DNA from 3 places in the Ventrimonas sp. genome. Region 1 is predicted to be linked to each of the others. Evidence: riboswitches for the same ligand, from Rfam matches in the RefSeq annotation. Region 1 holds a riboswitch; each other region holds the start of a gene.
The links. Region 1 has a riboswitch for FMN ahead of ACMP1L_RS04565 (ECF transporter S component). Riboswitches for the same ligand answer to the same signal wherever they lie in the genome.
Positions count from the first base shown of each region.

Region 1 (5,600 bases):
AAAATGGAGCGGGTAAGGTGAGCAAAGATGGATGGATCGGGAGCGAACAGCCGGAAAAGAATGAAAGCCGGGAGGAGCAGCGCCGGAGAATGCCGGAATTTATGATGGCAGTTATGCTTTTGATAGCGGTATTTCTGGTGTCACGGCAGGCAGGACTGATGGTGTCCGGCCAGGCAGTGGCAGTAGGGGCGCGTCGTCCGGTTGTGGTGCTGGACAGTGGTCATGGTGGAAATGATCCTGGAAAGATCGGCGTGGACGGAAGTCTGGAAAAGGAGATCAATCTGCAGATCGCACGTCGCCTGAAAACCTATCTGGAGGCTTCGGATGTAACGGTGGTCATGACCAGGGAGGATGACCGTGGGCTTTACGAAGAAACAGACAGCAGCAAAAAAATGGCAGATATGAAGAACCGGTGCGGAAAAATTGCGGAGGCAGAGCCAGATCTGGTGGTGAGCATTCATCAAAACAGCTACCACCAGGAGTCTGTATCCGGTGGTCAGGTTTTTTATTACAAAACATCCGAAAGAGGAAAGCGCCTTGCAGAGATTCTGCAGAGGCGCTTTGATTATGTTTTGGGAGAAAAGAATACCCGGAAGGCAAAGCCGAACGGAAGCTATTACCTTCTTCTGCATGTAAAGCAGCCGATCGTGATTGTGGAATGCGGTTTTTTGTCGAACTGGAAAGAGGCTGCAAATCTGAATTCCGGAGAGTACCAGGACCGGCTGGCCTGGACGATCCATGTGGGAATTATGGAGTTTCTGAATCAGAAGAAATCCTCTTGATTTTTATGGAAAACTGTACTATAGTTAAGGCACGATAAGTTCTTCGGGGCGGGGTGAGATTCCCCACCGGCGGTTACAGTCCGCGACCTGCGTAAAGCAGCTGATTTGGTGAGATTCCAAAACCGACAGTATAGTCTGGATGAGAGAAGAGATTGTGTGAAGGCTTTTAACTTATGGTTTGTAAAAGCAGCATGAATGATCTGATTCCCCCGGATAGCGATATCCGGGGGTTTTTGCGTTTCACACGATTCCTCTGAATAATGAACTTAACCAATCTATTTCAGGAGGAAAAAGATATGAAAGAAAAACTGCTTACAACGAAAAATGTGGTATTAATGGGAATGTTTGGTGCCCTTGCCGGCGTGCTGATGCTTTTTGAGTTCCCGCTTCCGTTCCTGGCACCGAGCTTTTACGGGCTGGATGTCAGCGAGGTTCCGGTGCTGATCGGAACATTTGCCATGGGACCGGTGGCAGGCGCCATTATGGAGGTAGTAAAGATTCTGGTCAAGCTGGTATTAAAGCCGACCAGCACCGGTTTTGTGGGTGAGTTTGCGAACCTGGTCATTTCCTGTGCCATGGTCATTCCGGCAGGGCTGATCTATAAGATTTCCCACACCCGCAAGGGCGCCATGACTGGCCTTGTGACTGGAACGGTTCTGATGGCTGTAGTCGGAGTGGCAGCCAATGCACTGGTTATGCTTCCGTTTTACTCTAATTTTATGCCGATGGAGACTATCCTGGCAGCAGGCGCAGCCATCAATCCGGCAGTTGGAAGCGTATGGACCTTCGCATTCTTCTGCGTGGGACCGTTTAACCTGGTGAAAGGTGTTGTAGTGTCGGTAGTAACATCTCTGGTTTACAAGCGTGTCAGCGTTCTGATCCACAGCGTGGGAAACCATAAGGCTGTGAAGAACAGCAATCAAATAAATGCATAGCAGAATCCTTTCTGACGCCCCGCGGTGTGCCTTGCACCAAGGGGCGTCTTGTGCTATGATAAGGCAGAATCCGTTACAATTTGTGCATGCATGAACGGTAATGAACATACCGATATAAGCGCAGCTGCAAAGAAGGTAGAAACATGAATACAAAACTGATAAAAATAGAAGATACAAAACAGATCAAAAATGAGGAGCTGGCAGAGGCCGCGCAGATTCTGCGGGATGGCGGACTGGTTGCATTCCCAACGGAGACCGTATACGGGCTTGGAGCCAATGCCTTAGATGAGACTGCGGCAAAGAAAATCTATGCGGCGAAGGGACGTCCGTCAGACAATCCGCTGATTGCGCATATTTCCTGCCTGGAGGAATTAAAACCGCTGGTGGCTTACATTCCGGAAGCAGGAAGAAAGCTGGCAGAGGCATACTGGCCGGGGCCGCTCACCATGGTATTTCCGAAGAGTGACATTGTGCCTTATGGAACCACGGGTGGCCTGGATACGGTGGCAGTCCGCATGCCGAGTGACCCGGTAGCAAACCGGCTCATCAAGCTGGCGGGAGTTCCGGTGGCAGCACCGAGTGCCAATACCTCCGGAAGACCGAGTCCGACTACGGCACAGCACGTATGGCAGGATATGGAAGGCAAGATTGAGATGATCCTGGATGGCGGTCCGGTGGGAATCGGCGTGGAATCCACCATTGTGGATGTCTCCGGCGATGTTCCGACGCTGCTTCGTCCGGGGGCCATCACCATGGAGATGCTGCGGGAGACTGTAGGCAGAGTAGAGATCGATCCGGCTATTCAGGCACCGCCGAGCGCAGACTTGCGGCCGAAGGCACCGGGCATGAAGTACCGCCACTATGCACCTCATGCGGACCTGCAGCTGGTAGAGGGTGAGACGGACAGAGTAGTGGAGGTCATCAATAATCTGGTAAAAGAGAAGCTTGCAGAAGGCAAAATGGTTGGTGTGATATGCACGGATGAGACAAGAGTGCGTTATCCGCAGGGTGAAGTCCGCAGCGTGGGACTGCGCGCGAAGGAGGAGACCATTGCCCACAATCTGTTCGCCGTGTTAAGGGAGTTTGATGATCTGAATGTGGACTGCATTTATTCGGAAAGCTTTTCCAAGGATCATCTGGGGCAGGCTATCATGAACCGTCTGACGAAAGCGGCAGGCTATCATATACTGAACGTATGAGATGACAGAGAATAGAACAAGCGAAAAAGAGATATTCCCTGATGCGATGACAGGAGCAGGGCACTGTGATAATGAGAAAGAAACGGGAGGAAGCGTACGATGAGCAATTCCAAGAAACGTGTGGATTATATTTCCTGGGACGAATATTTTATGGGTGTGGCGGATCTGTCCGGACGTCGTTCCAAAGACCCCAATACCCAGGTGGGAGCCTGCATTGTCAGTCAGGATAACAAGATTATGTCTATGGGATATAATGGGTTCCCGAAGGGTTGCTCCGATGATGAGTTCCCGTGGGGACGTGAGCAGGAAGCAGACGATCCGTACAGCACCAAATATCTGTATGTGACCCACAGTGAGCTGAACGCCATCTTAAATTACCGGGGAGGAAGCTTGGAGGGCAGCAAGATTTACGTGACTCTTTTCCCGTGCAATGAGTGTGCAAAGGCTATCATTCAGGCTGGAATCAAGACCATCATCTATAAGGAAGATAAATATCCGGATTCTCCGTCCGTGCGGGCATCCAAGCGCATGCTGAATGCGGCAGGCGTGCGGTATTACCAGTACGACCAGACCGGAAGAAAGATAGAGATTGACGTATAAGATGAAGTTTTTACTGACGGCGATCAACGCCAAATACATTCACTCCAATCCGGGAGTGTACAGTTTAAAAATGTTTGCCGAGTCTCAGGGCGCGGCAGAAGCAGTGCAGGGAGACCAGGATCCGCGAGAGGATGGTCTCCCTTGCGCACCCTTTGTAGAGATTGCAGAGTACACCATCAATAACCAGATGGAACTGATTTTAGAAGATATTTACCGGAGAAAGCCGGATATAGTAGGAATTTCCTGCTATATCTGGAACATTGCCTATGTGCTGGATCTGGTACGGGACATCCACAAGGTATTGCCGGAGACGGATATCTGGCTTGGAGGCCCGGAGGTTTCCTATGATGCGCCACAGCTTCTTGTCCGGGAGCCGGAGGTATTCGGTGTCATGAAGGGCGAAGGCGAGGAGATGTTCGCGGCCCTTTTAAACTGCTACCGGACATTGGGATGCACAGTGCGGCAGATGCAGCGTTTAGGGCGGAGAAGTGCTCCGACAGGTTCTGCATGCGGTAAGGATGCCGCAGCAGAAGCGCCGGATGAAGCATGCACTGCGGAATTCTGGTACCGCATGTCTCAGGTGGCAGGCCTGACCTATCACGGTGCGGATGGGAAACTCTGCGACCAGCCTGTCCGTCCGGTCATGGACATGAGCCGGATCCCGTTTCTGTATCCGAGTTTAAAAGGATTTGAAAACCGCATTGTTTATTATGAAAGCAGCCGCGGATGTCCGTTTTCCTGCAGCTACTGTCTCTCCTCCATTGATAAGTCTGTTCGTTTCCGGGATCTGAAGCTGGTGCTTCCGGAACTGGACTTTTTCCTGGAAAAGAAGGTGCCGCAGGTTAAGTTTGTGGACCGTACGTTTAATGCGAAAAAGAGTCATGCCATGGCAATCTGGAAGCATATTCTGGAGCATGACAACGGTGTCACCAACTTTCATTTTGAGATTACGGCAGATCTTCTGGATGAGGAAGAGCTGGACCTGATCAGCCGGATGCGGCCGGGGCTGATCCAGCTGGAGATTGGCGTGCAGAGTACCAATCCGGATACGATTAAGGCAATCCGGCGCAAGATGGATCTGGACCGGCTGCGCTATGTGGTTGAGCGGATCAATGCCGGAAAAAATGTGCATCAGCATCTGGACCTGATCGCGGGTCTGCCCTTTGAGGATTATGACTCCTTTGGCCGATCCTTCAACGATGTCTATTCCATGGAGCCAGAGCAGTTTCAGCTGGGATTTCTGAAGGTTCTCAAAGGCTCCTATATGCATGAGAAGGTGCCGGATTATGATCTGCAGTACCGGGGAAAGGCACCCTATGAGGTGCTGTCCACAAAGTGGCTTCCATACAGTGATGTGCTTCGCTTAAAGGGCGTGGAGGATATGGTGGAGGTGTATTACAACAGCCGTCAGTTTATGCGGACATTAAAGCTGTTTGAACAGGAGTTTGACGGAGCATTTGCCATGTACGAGTATATGGCCGGGTATTATGATGAACAGCATCTGACTGGTCTGAACCACAGCCGCCTGGCGCGTTATGAGGTCTTTCACGACCTGATCAGCAGGAGGGCGGAGCAGGAGCGGATGAGCATGTTTGAGGATGCGCTGATGTGTGATCTGTATCTGCGCGAAAATGCGAAGAGCCGGCCGTCATTTGCTTTGGCGCAGGCTCCTTATAAAGAAGAAATCCGCCATATGGTTCCGGAACTGCGGACTCTGGGAACCCAGGTACACGCAGAAGTCCTGCGGTCCGGTGAGGTTCTGCTGTTTGATTACCGGGAGAAAGACCGGCTGAACCATAACGCGAAGGTGACGGTGCTGGGGAGGACAGATGTATGATAAACAGCTATATTGCCCTGGATCTGGAAACTACCGGCTTAAATCCGAAGCAGGACAAAATCATTGAGATTGGAGCGGTGCGCGTGGAAAACGGGCAGGAAACCGGCCGGTTTCACACCATGCTGAATCCACACAGGGAACTGGAGGAGCGGATTACGGAACTGACAGGCATTGCCTGGGATATGTTGAAAGATGCCCCCGATATTGTGGATATTCTTGAAGAATTTCTTGCTTTCTGTGGAGAACT
Region 1 covers NZ_DBFCCJ010000026.1:31,812-37,411, forward strand. Annotated here, with positions in the region: gene ACMP1L_RS04560 (N-acetylmuramoyl-L-alanine amidase) at 90-782, shown strand; FMN riboswitch at 818-937, shown strand; gene ACMP1L_RS04565 (ECF transporter S component) at 1,079-1,717, shown strand; gene ACMP1L_RS04570 (L-threonylcarbamoyladenylate synthase) at 1,861-2,916, shown strand; gene ACMP1L_RS04575 (deoxycytidylate deaminase) at 3,016-3,516, shown strand; gene ACMP1L_RS04580 (B12-binding domain-containing radical SAM protein) at 3,518-5,353, shown strand; gene ACMP1L_RS04585 (3'-5' exonuclease) at 5,350-5,600, shown strand, end outside.

Region 2 (5,600 bases), on a different contig from region 1:
TCAATGATATAAAAGCCGGACGTTATGTAGAGGGCGGCAGCACCATCACACAGCAGCTTGCAAAAAATCTGTACTTTTCCCAGGAAAAGACCATGAACCGCAAAGCAGCTGAGGTTTTTCTGGCACTGGAACTGGAGCGGAACTATACTAAGGATGAGATTCTTGAACTCTATGTAAACAGCATTTACTTTGGAGACGGATACTACAATGTCGGTGAAGCCAGTCAAGGATACTTTGGGAAACCGGCAGCAAAGATGAATGATTATGAGTGCACGCTTCTGGCCGGTGTACCAAATGCCCCATCCAAATACGCACCGAGCAAAAATCTGGCATTGGCCGAAAAACGTCAGAAGAAGGTCATAAGCCGGATGGAAGCCTGTGGATATCTTACAAAGGAAGATACCACACTGATGAGTGCAGAACTGGTGGCGATGAATTAAGAAAACAAAAGGAAAAGGGACAGTCCAATGAAGCGGATCGTCCCTTTTCTTTCTGTTACTGAATTTCCCGGATCATACAGTATTGCTTGAGCGGGAAATTCTGCTTCATGATTCCGTAGACTTTAAAACCAAGGTTTTGATAGAATTCCACGTTCTTTTCGTTATGGGTCTCCAGTGAGATCATCATGCGGTGAGAGTCAGCATAGTCGATGGCTTCCTGCATCAGCCGGGCGGCAATGCCATGATGCTGCATCTTAGGATCTACCGCAAGATAGATGATATGGAGACGCTGATTCTGGTGCAGCTGGTCTGTCCAGCTGGAATTTAAATAGTCCACGCCCTTTAAAAAGTTGTGAAAGGTTCTTAGGGTGTGATCCTCCCTGATGAGGTAGGTGTCGGTCTGGAGCGTGGCCCGGGCTTCTGCAAAATAGAACTGGAAAATGTTGTAGGGTTCGGCCTCGTCAGAGACAACCAGTATTCCGTTTAAGTCGGCACTGTCGGAGAAAATCTCGCAGGTTTCGTAAAATTCATCCATATCGCAGTGGAAAAGCTCCGGCATAAGGCGCTCACGGACTTCAGGATCCGGAATCAGAGTCTCATAGAGCGGGTCGTGTTTGAAGCAGGCATACAAAAGCTGCTCCAGCTTTGGCAGATCTTCACGCTGTACGCGGTATAGTTTATCACTTTCCATAGTATGTTCAGACGAAGCTTCGTCTGTCCTTTCTGTATTTCATGATATTGTTGGTAAAAACTCAGATCAGAAACTGGTCATGCACCAGACTCTGGATCTGATCGGTGGTCTGCAGCAGCAGGCGGCACTGATCCTGGAAAATCCTGGTCAGATGACTGATCTCACCGGAGAGCGAAATCTCGTCTGGCTTTTCCTCTTTTTTCTGAAGCAGGTCCTTCACCAGAGCATAGATATTCTCGTGCGGCATCAGACGCCGGTATCCCCATTTCAGGCGGTCCTGCGGCTGATTTAACACATAGTCGGTGAAATGGTTGTAAACCTCTTCATCAAACATGAAAGCGTAGGCATTGTTGTCTACCTGATAGAGCTTTCGCAGGGCAGAAGAGAGGTTCTGCTCCTTTAAGTTGGCAATGGCACCGCCGATCAGGCGGATGTTCTGCAGCAGGATTTCATGCGGGTAATGGACATTGCCGTACCAGTCAATGCGTACCAGCTCATCCTGGGCGTATTTGAAACGGCGCAGGGCTTCTTTTTCGGCGTCCCTGGATTCCAGATACAGGCATTCGGCCTCTTCCTGTCTTCCCTCTGACAGAAGCGCACGATAATGACTGTTTAAGCTTCTGCGGGATTCATAACGGCTTTCCGCTACATTCGTTGCATCGGAGAGCATTTTTTCCAGGTCAGAAATCTTTTCTGCCAGAGAAGCCAGAGTCATAGGACTGATGAGATCCATGGCAACGAAGGAACGGAGAATCTCACTGGATGTGTTGTAGCCGTCCAGGGCACGCTTCATGACCGGAGCGGAGCATAACGGAATGACGCAGGTTTCGTCAAGAGCCATGATGAGAAGAGCGAAGAGCTCATGATGAAGCCGGTAGACCTGCTCATCATAAAAGGCATCGTTATCAAACTGAGAGTGATAGTGAGTCTCCATAAAGCTTCCGCCCGTAAAATCGTTGACCATGGACGGTATGCCGGCAATGGCCATGGAAAAGTCATCGGACCAGGTCTCGATCGGGGACGTGACGCGGGTCTCCTCCGGGTATGCCTGGGTCAGATCCGGAAGCTCAGATAAGTATTCCTCCAGAAACCGTGTATATTCGTAGCAGCTGCGGATGCGTGCGCGGGTACCGTGCGCCAGGGCCGGAAGCTCGAAGTTTAAGTCAGCAATGACCTTTCCTACCCATTCCGGGTGTGCAGTGAACACCTGCTCGTATGCACCGGTGGACCAGTCAAAGTTGGAATCCACAACCCCCCATTCCTCAGCAGCCATGGCGCAGATCACAATGGTATTATTCGGTGTAAAACCACTTGCGAGAAGTGCTTTCGCGATGCCAAACATCAGGGCAATGGCCGTATTGTCATCCTGAAAGCCGCTGAAGTAAGAATCATAGTGGGCAGACAGTAAAACCATGCGGTCCGGATGACGGCCGGGAATACTTCCCACGATGTTGTAGGTGGTACAGTCCCGGGTGACACGGCTGTCTGCATCCAGGGTGATGGTTATCTCGGCAGTGCGCTCCAAAAGCTCTTTTAAGGGATCGGAGTCCTTCCGGGAGATGGAGAACGCAGGTGCATTCTCCGGGCCTGCGATATCCTGGGCATTTAAGGCTTCGTCATCGATCTCTCCGTAGCCGCCGCTCTGCACAGCGATCAGCGCAGCAGCGCCCTTTAAGTGTGCCTGGTAAACCGGGTAATTGATCCACCATTCATCGCGCTGGTTGATATCTACGAGAACCAGCTTGCCGGTGACATCCTTCCCTTCGTAGTCAGCAGCGGTTCCCTTTCCAAGATACATCAGGGAAAATTCCTTCGGTCCGTCGGTAACAAACGTCGTCTGGTAAGCGCCAAGCTGGATCTCGTGACGAGTACCATCTTCACCGGAGTAGGAAAGAACAGCTTTTTTAAATTCCCAGCCATCTACCTTGACGGCATCTTTTCTCACATCGGAAAGGCCAATGGCTTCCATTTCCTGTTTCAGCATTTCACCGGTCTCAAACTCGGCGCGGGAACCGGCCGGACGGTAGCCCAGAACCGGATTGGTGCGAAACTGCTCCATACGCTTGGCCAGCCGGTAGGAGTAATCTATATCAAGGTTTTTCAGAATGGATTCCTGTAAGTTCATGTATGTGCAACCTCCGTTTTTACAATCAAAATGATTATAACAGATTATAACACTGAATGACAGGATAGGAAAGAAAAATGGTGAAAAAGAAAAATTCTAAAAAAACTACTTGATTTTCTGAAAATTGCGTGGTAACATTCAAATCAACAAAACAAAACAGTCTTCAGGGCGGAGTGAAATTCTCCACCGGTGGTAAAGCCCACGAGCCGCAAGGCATGATTCGGTGTAATTCCGAAGCCGACAGTACAGTCTGGATGAAAGAAGAAAAACGATGTGCATTTCCGGTGGGAATGTACCGTATCAAGTTAGAATCGAAGCTCTGGAATTCAAATTCCGGAGCTTTTTCTTTTTTTGGACCTGGGACCTGCAAAGGGAGGCATGTAATTTTGACGGAATATGAATGGATGCGCCGGGCCATAGAGCTGGCAAAACAAGGAGAGGGCTGGACAAGTCCAAATCCGCTGGTTGGCGCTGTGATCGTAAAGCAAGGACAGATCATTGGAGAAGGCTATCATGCCAGATATGGTGAATATCATGCAGAACGAAATGCCCTGATGGCCTGCACAGAACCGGCAGAGGGGGCGGATCTGTATGTAACGCTGGAGCCATGCTGCCATTACGGGAAGCAGCCGCCTTGTGTGGAGGCCATTGTGCAGGCCGGGATCCGGAGGGTGTTCGTTGGTTCGGATGATCCGAATCCGCTGGTAGCAGGAAAAGGGATCCGGTATCTGCGGGAGCGGGGCATCACAGTGGAAACCCATGTGCTGAAAGAGGAATGCGATCGTTTGAATCCGGTATTTTTTCATTACATCCGAAAAAAAACGCCCTACGTGGTTATGAAATATGCCATGACGATGGATGGAAAGATTGCTGCCTATACCGGCGCGTCGAAGTGGGTTACCGGAGAGCAGGCCAGGGCATATGTTCAGCAGGAGCGGCACCGCTATCGGGGAATTATGGTGGGAGTCGGTACCGTGCTGACAGATGACCCCATGTTAAGCTGCAGGATGCCCGGCGGGAGAAATCCGGTGCGGATTATCTGTGACACGCATTTGCGGACACCGGTTTCTTCTCAGGTTGTGAAGACGGCAAAAGAAATCCCTACGATCCTGGCAGTCTGTGAGACAGACAGGAGCAGATACCAGCCTTATGAAGAGGCCGGATGTCAGATCCTGACACTGCCTGATGCTGATGGCCATCTGGATCTGAATGCCCTTATGGAAAAGCTTGGGGAAGAACGGATCGACAGTGTTCTCTTAGAGGGCGGAGGAACCCTGAACTGGGCAGCCTTAAAAAGCGGAATCGTACGTGAGGTACATGCTTATATGGCACCAAAGCTTTTTGGCGGCTCGGAGGCAAAAACTCCGGTGGAAGGCCGGGGCGTGCCTGACCCTGCAGAGGCGGTACATTTAAAGGTCAGGGAAATCCGTCACCTGGGAGAGGATTTACTGATTGAAAGTGAGGTGCAGGATGTTTACGGGAATTGTTGAAGAAATCGGAACGCTCAAAAGGATTGTCTGGGGCACCCATTCGGCGGCACTCACCATTCAGGCAGATCGTGTTCTTTCGGACGCGGCAGTAGGTGACAGCATAGCAGTGAACGGAATCTGCCTGACGGTCACGAGTCTGGGAAATGCAGCTTTTACGGCAGATGTGATGCACGAGACGCTGAACCGTTCCTCCTTAAAAGGGGCAAAGCCCGGCATGCATGTGAACCTGGAGCGTGCTATGGCAGCAGGAGGACGGTTCGGAGGCCACATTGTGAGCGGCCACGTTGACGGAACCGGAACAATCCGGGAAATCCGGACGGATGACAATGCCGTGTGGTATACGATCAGTGCGGAGCCAAAGCTTCTTCGCTATATCGTAGAGAAAGGCTCCATCACCATCGACGGTATCAGCCTGACGGTGGCAGCTGCAGCTGCAGACCACTTTTCTGTATCCACGATCCCGCATACAAATGCGGTGACAACGCTTGGAGAACGGAAGGTTGGAGATCTGGTCAATCTGGAAACCGATATCATCGGAAAATATGTGGAGAGACTTATGCGTCCGGAAGAACCGGAGACGCAGCAGAATACAGGAGCCGGCATGAAGCATAAGACAGAAGCATCCGCTGGCGGCATCACGAAAGAATTTTTGACCAAATATGGTTTTTAGGATACAGGAAGGAGAATAAGCATTATGATTCAGTACAATACAGTAGAGGAAGCATTGGAAGAGCTTCGAAAGGGACATGTCATCCTGGTGACAGACGATGCAGACCGGGAAAATGAGGGTGATTTTATCTGTGCGGCAGAGTACGCTACTACCGAGAATATTAATTTCATGGCAACACACGGAA
Region 2 covers NZ_DBFCCJ010000077.1:55,194-60,793, forward strand. Annotated here, with positions in the region: gene ACMP1L_RS12360 (transglycosylase domain-containing protein) at 1-440, shown strand, start outside; gene ACMP1L_RS12365 (GNAT family N-acetyltransferase) at 496-1,131, opposite strand; gene ACMP1L_RS12370 (M28 family peptidase) at 1,193-3,256, opposite strand; FMN riboswitch at 3,412-3,526, shown strand; gene ribD (bifunctional diaminohydroxyphosphoribosylaminopyrimidine deaminase/5-amino-6-(5-phosphoribosylamino)uracil reductase RibD) at 3,640-4,746, shown strand; gene ACMP1L_RS12380 (riboflavin synthase) at 4,727-5,416, shown strand; gene ACMP1L_RS12385 (bifunctional 3,4-dihydroxy-2-butanone-4-phosphate synthase/GTP cyclohydrolase II) at 5,441-5,600, shown strand, end outside.
Region 2: another riboswitch for FMN. It lies ahead of ribD (bifunctional diaminohydroxyphosphoribosylaminopyrimidine deaminase/5-amino-6-(5-phosphoribosylamino)uracil reductase RibD); the one in region 1 lies ahead of ACMP1L_RS04565 (ECF transporter S component).

Region 3 (5,600 bases), on a different contig from region 1:
AATTCAGAGAAGAAAATTGGCGGAAGAAAAATCACGCATCGGATTTTTTGAAAATCATTTTTCCGTTTTGCATTTTTGAAAACTGGATTTTTGATTTTTGAAAATCTTAGATTAGGGAAACGTGTTTTTGTGAAGCAGAAAATTTTCGTTCAGTTCGCAATTCCGAAATTGGATTTTTCAAAAAATGTGAACGCAGAAAAATGGTTCCCTTTTTCTTCTGCTCTTTTTCCGCTTCTCTTTCTTCTTGATTTTGAAATAAAAAATTCAGAGAAGAAAATTGGCGGATAAAAATTTGGACCACAGAATTCACTCTTTAATCCCATTTTCTCTGCTCCTTTTCTGCTTCTTTTCTTCCCCTTTTCCAGTTTCTAAAAAGAATATGGGAAACAGCCCGTAAAATAAAACGCCCAAAACACTTTTTTCACCTTTTAAAAATACTCAAAAATTGTTATATCTTATAAAAATTTCTCAAAAATGCCAGTAAAAAGAATGTCGGCGTGTGCAAACATCTGTTCAAAATCATAACAGATTCTGTATAAAGTAGCAAGGGGGATTGTGCGGGATTATTGTTGGCAGAATTTTTGTAGAATGGAAAAAGGGAAGAAAATTGGCAGAAAAAGAGCAGAAAAACAAATTTCTGCCCTGAATTTTTTTTATTGAATTTTTTGAGGATTTTTATTTCTTTTTCTGAAGCTCATCAATCAGAAATCCAATCGCAATGCCGAAGCAGATACATACCGCCAGATGGTCCGTCGCAATACCAATGATCACGCCAATGATAGTTCCGATCCACCAGGCATCGCCGCCTTTTTTATTTTTCTTTTTAGACATGTTCTTTCTCACTTTCTGCATCTTCTAAATATTCTTCCAAAACACTTTTTCCAAGGCTGCCATCCGGCATCACGTACTGACCGTCCCGAATTTCGTTGATACCGCCACCATAATGCCAGCCTTTTGATTCGAAAAATGTAAAGAGCGCATCGCAAAATTCATCCTCTGTGACAGCTTCTGGGACTTCTACGCATCCATTCAGCTCAAATTCTTTTGACATTGGTTTTCTCTCCCCTTGTGTTGCAGATAGACAAATTGGAATTTATATTTTTTTCTGCAAATAAATCATATCTACCAGTTGAGTACCTGCTTCATATATTGAATGGTCATAATTATCCGTGAAGAAGTTTTTAATGCTATGCGAACGAATAAATCCACACTTCTCATAAAAAGGAATTGTCAACGGACTATCCCCTGTGCCAACTTGAAATATAGAATACTTCCCTTTGTATGTCGTAGCAACGAAGTCAATTAGTGCTTTACCATAACCCTTTCCCTGATATTCGGGTTCAGTTGCAATGTTTTTGATTTCAAGGACACCGTTCCCCTCGTCTGTTATCACACATTCGCACTTAACTCCATCATCGTCCAAAACATACATTGTCCCCTTATTAAGATACCTGTCTATCATATCCTCTTGCTCATTCCACACCAGTATCAGCTGCAAGCTTTAGGCACTCTGTGTAGCAGTTTGCCAACAGGTCTTCATCTTCTTTTGTGACTTTCCATTGTATAATAGGTCCTACCGTATGAAGAATATATTTTGTCGGAAGATTGTATCCCGATGTTATCTTTGCTTTGCCGGTCTCTTCTTCATGCCCCTGCTTTGCCATAATTTCATGCATTTTCAGACGAAGTTCCATTCCAGCATAAGTATGAATAAAGTTATCAATACAGGCATGCATCGGTGAAAAACAACCAAGCATTCGTGCAAATGATGGACTCAAAGGAACCAGAAACTCTAAAAATGCCAACACATATGATATAGCTGCCAGTAGAGCTGTCATTGTTATCGTCCTTGTAGAAACTAAATTTTTTCTTGTTTTAATAGTTGCTGTATTGTTACTCATAAATCTCCTTTTTGTGAGATATGCCTGAATTTAAAACAGCCCGCAGGACGAGATTCCCTGCGGGACTTGTTTTATCATATCTTCTCTCATCCGGACTTTACCGTCGGTTATGGAATTGCACCATATCAGCTTTTGCTCGCAGACTATACTGCCGGTCAGGAATTACACCTTGCCCCGAAGACTGTAATTTTTTCTGTTAATTATCTTTAAAATTCATAAGGTGGATTTCCAGAGAAATCTGCGATTAAACCATGCGGATTTTCAAGATAGAATACCTCAAAAATAGGATTATCTGCTGTCTGGTACTGTCCCTTAACGATAGGGTTGTTCATGCATCCTTCCTTTACACTCTTGTTGTCCTCAAATACTGCTTTACCATGAAGACGAATCCATGCGTATTCAGGGGAAGATACTGATACTTCTACTTCAGGATTCGCTAACATATCCTTGTAAACATCCTTTGTGTTGTTAGTACAGAACCAAAGCTTTCCGTCCTGCTCAAAACAGAACATGAATGGACGGCATTTTGCCTTTCCATCTCTTCCGACGGTTGCTAAATACTGAACCGGGTTTTTCTGTAAAAATTCTACTACTTTCTGCATTTTAAATTACCTCCTTGATATGTTGTAACAACGATTATTACATCTTGTAGCTATACAATATCATCCGTTTAATGTAATGTCAATAGTTACATCAAATTTTTTGTAACTTTTTTTGTTACAACTCCTTTTGAAGATTTTACATTGATTATGAAAAACGAAAAGGCTCCGGAAATTGTGATGATATAATCACTCATCCGAAGCCTTCTGTAGGCTACTCTTCCTCTGTATACACTGCAATATCTTTTTTCACATCAGCAAGTGTCATTTCTGAAAGTTTTTCCTCCATTGCCTTCTGTACTTCTAACAGTCTCTTATCAAGAACATGGTGAATATTCTTTCCTACCGGACATTTCTGATTGGGATTCTCATGAAAATGAAACAGTTCTTCATCTGGTGCACATTCCACTGCTTTATACACATCAAGGAATGTAATCTGCTCCAATGGTCTGGTAATTGTCACACCGCCTGTCCCTCTTGCAACTTCAATAAGACCAGCAGCCTTTAATTGTTGCAATATTTTACGAACAATCACCGGATTAGTTCCAATGCTTGCTGCCATAAAATCACTAGTCATCTTCTGATCCGAAAATGTATCTATACAGGCAAACATATGGATTGCCATTGTAAATCTGCTTGAAATCTGCATTATAAACACCTCTCTTTGACAGTAATCATATCAAAAAACAGATGTAATTTCAATGGTTACATTGTTGTTGAAAACTTAATATAAATACAATCAATAGTCTGCTTTAGAAAAAACAGGAAGATACTTTACAAAATCTTCCTGTTTTCTTTTTGTTTTAGTAATATCCTCGTTCCTCCCGCCAGTCTTTCACATAACATCGGATTCCGATATAGACCACGTGCACAAGAAGTAACAGTAGAATAAGGTTCATCGGAATGATTGATTTTATCCATTTTCCGAAGTAGATTGCAATAGCTGTACTCATTATCGCCATCATGATACTGATGATATCCCAGCAATATTTCCGGTAGATTTTCCCCACCTGATAACCAATCCAGACTATCGGTAATCCCGTCATGATGAATAAAATTCCCATAACAATAACTGCGATCAGCCAGTACACAATCTCGGAAATGATACTATTTGAAATTCTATTGCTTAATTGTCCGAAAGAATCTGCACCTGTCACAAACTCTTGAAGCAGACTTACAATTCCTTTTCCTATCGTGCCGAAAAAAGTGATACTGTCGTTAAGAAAAGCAGGAGAAAGGATAGCAGCGAACAGTGTAGTGGATGTGCTGTACCACGCCAACAAAAACATAATACTTTCATAACCAGTCGTCATATTTTTATATTTTTTCTCCAACTGAATTTTTCGGTTATCGCATTTCTCTTTTGCTTTTTGGTAAACAGTACGGTCACATTTTTCGCATTTCTCATAAGGCACTTTTTTTGCAACAGCTACCTCTACCGTCTTTTGGTTTGTCAGTGCATAAAGTTTTTCCTGTTCTGCTTTTTCATACTTAAATTTCCATGCCACGACTTCTGCGTCGGCTCTTTTCCTGCTGTCTGCCTCGCTGGTCAATCGTTCCTCTGTTTGCCTTAATCTTGTCCGCAATGCTTCGATATTCTCGGCTCTGTTTTCGCTGTTCAATTTCTCGTTCAAGGTCAGCGATTCGCTTAGCTGCCTGTTCAGTTCCTGGATTGTCTGGTCTTTCTGATCCAGTTCGTCCTGCATCTGTTCGGTCATCAGCAGAAGTTCTTCCACCTGCCCGACGTTCTCTAAGTTTCTGCATCCGTTCATCAATCTCCCTCGCTTTCTCTATGGGGAGGACTTATTCTATGACAGGAACCACAATACTTTCCGACGGGAGTATTCAGATTGTTATTCCACTTCCGCCAGTTACCAAGAAAAATCATCAGCAAATCTGCTGGAAAAAAACTGCTGATGACAAGAAAACACCTTTCGTGCGGCCTTCTTCGCAGTACGGACATTATGAAAAGGATTGCTCTGTTTTCTTGAAGTCACTTGGTATTGATCAGCCAGTCAATGTAGCTGCAAAGTTCTATATGCCGACCCGACGGCGTGTGGATCTGACCAATCTCAATGAAGCCCTACACGATATTCTGGTCAATTATGGGATTTTGACAGATGATAACGCTAAGATTATCGTTTCCACCGATGGGAGCCGCGTGTACTGGGATAAAGAGAATCCGCGCACTGAGGTAATTATTACAGCGGTAGAGGGAACATTTGGATGAGAAACCGAAAAACGAACTCAGTTCTTTTTGAATATGAAAAGGAGCCTGAGATTTCTCTCAGACTCCTTGCTTTTTGAATGAAAATATACTATCTTGCCATACCTTCTACATAGCAGCCTAACGGAAGATCTGCCACGCTTCCGTCGTTGAAGAACATCCACTTGCCATCTACCTCAACCCAACCGGTTGCCATGGTTCCTTTTAAAGCACCCTCTGTCGGATTCAGATAATACTGATGACCGCTTGCATCTGTAAATAATCCAGTAGACATGTTCATATCAGCCCCGAAGTAATACCAGTATAAAGTGCCATTGTAGCTGATTTGCTGCCACTCTTCTTTTGCTTTCTGCCCGTTTGCTTTCGTAAAGGTCCAGTTTGCGCCATTGGATCCCCAAGTAGAAGGAGTGCCGTTGCTGCTGGAAGTATCATCGTCATCAGAAGAAGATGTATAAACAGCTTTTGTCTCGATTGCCTTAATCAGCGCCTCAATATTAACGCCGCCACCTGCCGGGATGGTTACGGAATATGTACCGTCTGCATTTTTGACAAGAGATGCAGTTGCCTTGCCAGCTTTAATCTCGGATACTTCATAACCGTCCTTTGTTGCAACGTGAATGGTAATGGTTTCAGTAGCTTTTCCAACTTCGTACAGTCCACTCTTATCTTTATCTAAGGATCCACCACCAACTTTGGTAACAGTGATTGTACCATTTCCGTTCAGGCTCTCCGTATTGGTGCTGACAATGTATTTGATATTGTCAAGAACTTCCTTCTTCAGATCATCTGAAACTTTGGTTGGGTCTGTCCCGTCCGGAGTTCCCATAATATCCAGTTTATTGATATTTTCAATTTCACCGATAATGATTTCCG
Region 3 covers NZ_DBFCCJ010000077.1:111,932-117,531, reverse strand. Annotated here, with positions in the region: gene ACMP1L_RS12795 (hypothetical protein) at 150-323, opposite strand; gene ACMP1L_RS12790 (hypothetical protein) at 676-831, opposite strand; gene ACMP1L_RS12785 (hypothetical protein) at 824-1,051, opposite strand; gene ACMP1L_RS12780 (GNAT family N-acetyltransferase) at 1,094-1,498, opposite strand; partial or broken gene ACMP1L_RS12775 (macro domain-containing protein) at 1,476-1,901, opposite strand; FMN riboswitch at 1,976-2,087, opposite strand; gene ACMP1L_RS12770 (pyridoxamine 5'-phosphate oxidase family protein) at 2,108-2,503, opposite strand; gene ACMP1L_RS12765 (Rrf2 family transcriptional regulator) at 2,715-3,149, opposite strand; gene ACMP1L_RS12760 (DUF6040 family protein) at 3,304-4,272, opposite strand; gene ACMP1L_RS12755 (RusA family crossover junction endodeoxyribonuclease) at 4,311-4,730, shown strand; gene ACMP1L_RS12750 (hypothetical protein) at 4,819-5,600, opposite strand, start outside.
Region 3: another riboswitch for FMN. It lies ahead of ACMP1L_RS12775 (macro domain-containing protein); the one in region 1 lies ahead of ACMP1L_RS04565 (ECF transporter S component).